DNA from 2 places in the Arthrobacter sp. NPDC089319 genome. Region 2 is predicted to be linked to the other one. Evidence: riboswitches for the same ligand, from Rfam matches in the RefSeq annotation. Region 2 holds a riboswitch; the other holds the start of a gene.
What was found. A riboswitch is a leader RNA that binds a small molecule or an ion and turns the genes downstream of it on or off. The one in region 2 is predicted to bind cyclic di-AMP.
Positions count from the first base shown of each region.

Region 1: linked by a shared signal. The riboswitch ahead of AB0N75_RS16105 (M23 family metallopeptidase) and the one ahead of AB0N75_RS18740 (M23 family metallopeptidase) in region 2 are both predicted to bind cyclic di-AMP.

Region 1 is NZ_JBFBGZ010000012.1:49,911-52,287, forward strand. Features, by position in the region: gene AB0N75_RS16100 (metal-dependent transcriptional regulator) at 81-776, shown strand; cyclic di-AMP (ydaO/yuaA leader) riboswitch at 875-1,089, shown strand; gene AB0N75_RS16105 (M23 family metallopeptidase) at 1,094-1,864, shown strand; cyclic di-AMP (ydaO/yuaA leader) riboswitch at 1,982-2,155, shown strand; gene AB0N75_RS16110 (NlpC/P60 family protein) at 2,159-2,377, shown strand, end outside.
Region 2 is NZ_JBFBGZ010000026.1:4-2,380, reverse strand. Features, by position in the region: gene AB0N75_RS18750 (heme-binding protein) at 1-150, shown strand, start outside; gene AB0N75_RS18745 (HNH endonuclease signature motif containing protein) at 241-855, shown strand; cyclic di-AMP (ydaO/yuaA leader) riboswitch at 1,067-1,233, shown strand; gene AB0N75_RS18740 (M23 family metallopeptidase) at 1,237-2,145, shown strand; partial or broken gene AB0N75_RS18735 (IS30 family transposase) at 2,227-2,377, opposite strand, start outside.

The DNA.
Region 1 (2,377 bases), on a different contig from region 2:
GCTAGGCTGGAGAGGGGCCCCACCCTCATGCCTGCTGCTGGAGCAGCCCTTTTCACCGCGCGCCGAGGAGCAAGAACCAATTGACTGATCTCATCGACACCACCGAGATGTACCTGCGCACCATCCTCGAGCTCGAAGAAGAGAATATCGTCGCGCTGCGCGCCCGGATTGCCGAGCGGTTGCGTCATTCCGGCCCCACCGTCTCCCAGACGATCGGCCGGATGGAGCGGGACGGACTAGTGGTGGTCACCGGCGACAGGCATCTGGAACTGACCGAACTGGGCCGGCGCAAGGCGACCGAGGTCATGCGCAAGCACCGGTTGGCCGAGCGCTTGCTCTCCGACGTCATCGGCCTGGACTGGGCCTATGTCCATGACGAGGCCTGCCGCTGGGAACACGTGATGAGCGAGCGGGTGGAACAGCGGCTCTACGATCTGCTGGGCAAGCCGACGGTGTCCCCGTATGGCAACCCGATTCCGGGGCTGGAAGCGCTCGGCGGCCAGCCGGCCGAGGAAACCAACTACGGCCTGCTCAACCTGGCGCAGGCCATGGGCAGCTATACGCCGGACAAACAGGTCAGCATCGTCCGGCTGGCGGAGCCGATCCAAGTGGAGCCGGAACTGCTGATCCAGCTCGAAGAGGGCGGGCTGAAGCCCGGTGCCACACTGCAGTTGGAGACCGCGGGTGAGTACATTTCGGTGCGCGTCCCGGGCATCGAGGGCGCGCTGGAACTGCCTCCGGAAGTGGCCGCCCACATCTTTGTTTCGATGGAATGAAACGTTGCGCCGCGGAATCACGCGGCGCAGATAACGGATTTATTACTTCGGGGTAATTTTCCGTATAGTTGTCCCGGGCACCGAGACATCGGTCCCGCACCCTCCGCAAGCCGAACCCTGTCGGCGGGGGAGTGCATCCGTGAGACAGGGGCGGAGGACCCACCAAGCGGCAGTTTTGTTCGCTGCCTTGGGGTGAAGCCGCAGCGGGCAAAGCCTCGGTGAATCGTTCCACTGTTGCTCTGTGCGGTGCGGCCGAGTTTTCTCTTGACTCGAATCCGACAGCTAACTTCGCAGGCGCTTTGGGAGAGGTATAGATTTTGGCAGGACACAAAGCCTCGGGACGGCGCCGTTCAACCGCCCCGGTCGAGTACTCACGCCCGCGCGCAGCAGCAACAGCCGGCCGCCGTCGTGCCCAGCCGGCACCGTCGCCGGTAGCAGCGGCCGCCCGCGACGTCGGCCATAAAACAGCGATTGTCGCCGCCGCCTCCGGCATGGTGCTGACCGTAATGCTTCCAACGACGGCCGGCGCCACGGCCGACGCCCCGCAGGAAGCAGTGGCAACCAGCAGCATCTCTGCGGCCACGGAAGCGCGCTTGACATTCGAACGGGCCGGGCTGACCAGCAAGTTCGACCCGGACACCAAGCTGAAGCAGGTCATGGTCGCCTCCGGCGGTAAGGCCAAGGCGATCGGCAGCGAGGGATCCCTCTCGCAGCCGATGGACGAGCTGATCAAGACCTCGCCGTTCGGTTACCGGGTCAGCCCCATCACCGGTTACGCCGGAGAACTGCACACCGGCCAGGATTACGGAGCCCCCTGCGGCACGCCCGTCGCAGCCGCGGCCGGCGGCACCGTCGTCGAGGCCGGGTTCCAGGTTGGCGGCGGCGGTAACCGGATTGTGGTGGACCACGGCAACGGCCTGGAGACCACATACAACCACCTGAGCACCATCGACACGGCGGTTGGCGCAGCCGTGGCCCGCGGCGAGGTATTGGGCGAAAGCGGCACCACCGGAGCGTCAACCGGCTGCCACCTACACTTCGAAGTCATGGTCAACGGCAAGCTGGTGGACCCCACCGGCTGGCTCTGACTGACACGCCGTGACCGGAATGTGACTCAGACGCCAAACTGTTATAAGGTTTCACCTGTGCCTGGCATCAACTGCCAGGCACCTTTGGGCGGAATGCCGAATTCTGCCGTCGCCCAAAGTTCGTTCGCACCGAATCGCATGGCAGAAGCGGGGGAACCACTTCCCGGACATCGCAGGATGTCCTTGGGGTAAAGCCGATCAGGACCGGGCCACCAGCCCGGAAACCGACCGGCCGGATGAACTCCCATCCGAACCCGACAGCTCACCTCGCAGGCATTTGGGAGAGGTACAACCGTGTCCAAGAGCATTACTGCCGGCCGCCACCGTGCGACCCCTGTCCGCACCAGCCCGCTTGAGACTATTTCCAAGGCTGTTTCCGCAAACGCCGGAACTGTTGGACGCCAAGGTGCCGTGATCGCCGCCGCTACCGGCCTGGTCCTGACCGCTGCCATTCCGGCACAGGCCGTCAGTGCCGAACGTAGCGTCGATGCTCCGGCCCGCGTGCAGGTGGAA
Region 2 (2,377 bases):
ATCCACGCCAGCAACCACGGTCGGATCATGATCTTCGCCGGCGGCATCCCGCTCTCCCGGGACGGCCAGGTGGTGGGATCGATCGGCGTTAGCGGCGGCTCCGGCGAGCAGGACCAGTCGGTGGCCGAGGCCGGAGCGGCCGCGTTGTAGGCCGGGCTGGTGGGCCGAGGAATTCACAGGGTGCCTCGGCTAACCTGATGGCGGATTGACTCGCGGAGCTGGGGGACTTCGGGTGGGGAGATGTCTGAACTGGGGATGATTTACTGGTCGCGGCGGATCACGCTGTGGGCCTTCGTCGCTGCCTTGGCGTGGCTGGCCTATGCGGTGGTCTCGGCCATCCTGGGTACCGGCCTGCTGCAGGGGATCCGGCAGCTTCTCGTTGGCGTCGGCGCCGAAGCACTGGTCCGGGCGGCGTGGCCCGTGCTGGGCTGGATCGGTCCGCCGGTCCTCGCGTTGGTGGCGGTGGCCGTTGTTGCACGGATCCGGCGCTCCCGCGATGTGCGCCGCCGGGATCCGCTGCGCAAATTTAACCGGGAGCAGCGCCGCGAAGGGTTGGCACGAGCCGGCGGCCAGTGCGAACTGGAGGTTGCGCGGCGCCGCCGTTGCCCGAACCCGGCCACCACCGGCGACCATTTCTTCCCCTGGAAGAAGGGCGGGTCCACCGTGATGACCAATTTCGTGGCGGCCTGCGCGAGCTGCGACCGAAGCAAGGGCACCTCGATTCCCTCGCCGAAGTCCCGCCAGCGGCTGGAAGAACGGCGCCACAGCTACTTTCCGGCCAGCGTTCGGGTACAGGCCGGCGAGCGCAATGAGATCTCCGGCCGAACGCAGACGGCGGCCTGGTTGATGGGGTGAGCTGCCGGATGACGGCAATGATCGGCTTGCATGGCGGCCGGATCACGGTTGGTCGTTGGAGCGACTCCGGGACCACCGGCACTTCCCCGTGACTAGGAACACGGATAACGAAGTTGTAACACCGCGTGTCGCTCCAGTAAATTGGATGCAGTTCCTACTATGAAGGTAGGCCCGGTCCGCCCGTCGAACCCTGCCGGCGGACCATAAGATATCGAGCTTTGTGTCGAAGGCAGGGGCGGAGGAACCACGTACGGTGCTGGGGGGCACCATGGGGTGAAGTCCTCAGAGGCAAGCCGGCTTCCCGCGGCTATGCCGGCAGGACCGAGTGAGCTCTCGCTCGAATCCGACAGCTAACTTCGCAGGCGCATGAGAGGAATCCCTGTGAACACTCCTGTCCGCGGTCGTCGCCGTTCCGACACCCGTACGTCGCCCCTGTCCCTGATCTCCCGCTCTGCCGGAGAACCCGCTGGCCGCCGCCGCGCAGAAGCGCCCGCCGCGGCCCACTCGGTTGCCCGCAAGGCAGGCATTGCAGCCGCAACCGCCGGCATGCTGGCAGTGATTGCCATCCCGGTGGCCCACGCTGGCGACGCGAAAGAACTGGTTCGCACCGAACCCGTATCCAACAACAGCGCGGTCAGCGTCCAGGCTGCCAAGGGAGCCGACCTCCGGTTCGACCGGCCTTGGGCTGCCAGCAAGGCCGCCCAGGAAAAGACCAAGGTTGCCGCCGCGTCCGCCGAAAAGAAGAAGGCTGACGACGCTGCCAAGAAGGCCGCGGCCGATCAGAAGGCCGCCGCGGACAAGAAGGCGAAGGCCCAGGCGGCCGCCAAGAAGAAGGCGGCGGCCATCGCTGCCGCGAAAAAGGCCGATGCGGCCAAGGCCAAGACCGCCGGCTTCGCGACCGGCAGCCTGAAGGCCCCCATTCCGCATATGAAGCAGACCTCCGGCTTCGGCTACCGGTCGAATCCGATCACCGGCGCGGCCGGCGAACTGCATACCGGCATCGACTACGCGATGGGCTGCGGCACCCCGGTCAACGCTTCCGACGGCGGCAAGGTCGTTGAGGCAGGCTTCCAGGTGGGCGGCGGTGGAAACCGCATTGTGGTCCAGCACCGCGGCGGCCTGAAGACCACCTACAACCACCTGCAGTCGATCGGTGTTTCGCTGGGCCAAAAGGTCGCCCAAGGCGAGCGCATCGGCGAGCTGGGCACCACTGGCAACTCCACCGGCTGCCACCTGCACTTCGAGGTTGTGAAGGACGGCCAGACCGTGGATCCGGCCGGCTGGCTCTAAGCCCCAGCAACGACGGCGGAGCTTCCGCCACCTGACGGCGATGCCGGCGGTTTCTAGGGATCGTTGCAACACCGTAGGTGGCTAGGTAGTCAAGAGTAAGTCACGCAGACGCTCGGCTGGGGAGTCCCAGTCGAGCGTTCTGCGTGGCCGGCCGTTCAGTTCCTGGGCTACGTGTTCGAGGTCCTCGGGTCCGTAGACGGAGAGGTCGGTGCCCTTGGGGAAGTATTGGCGC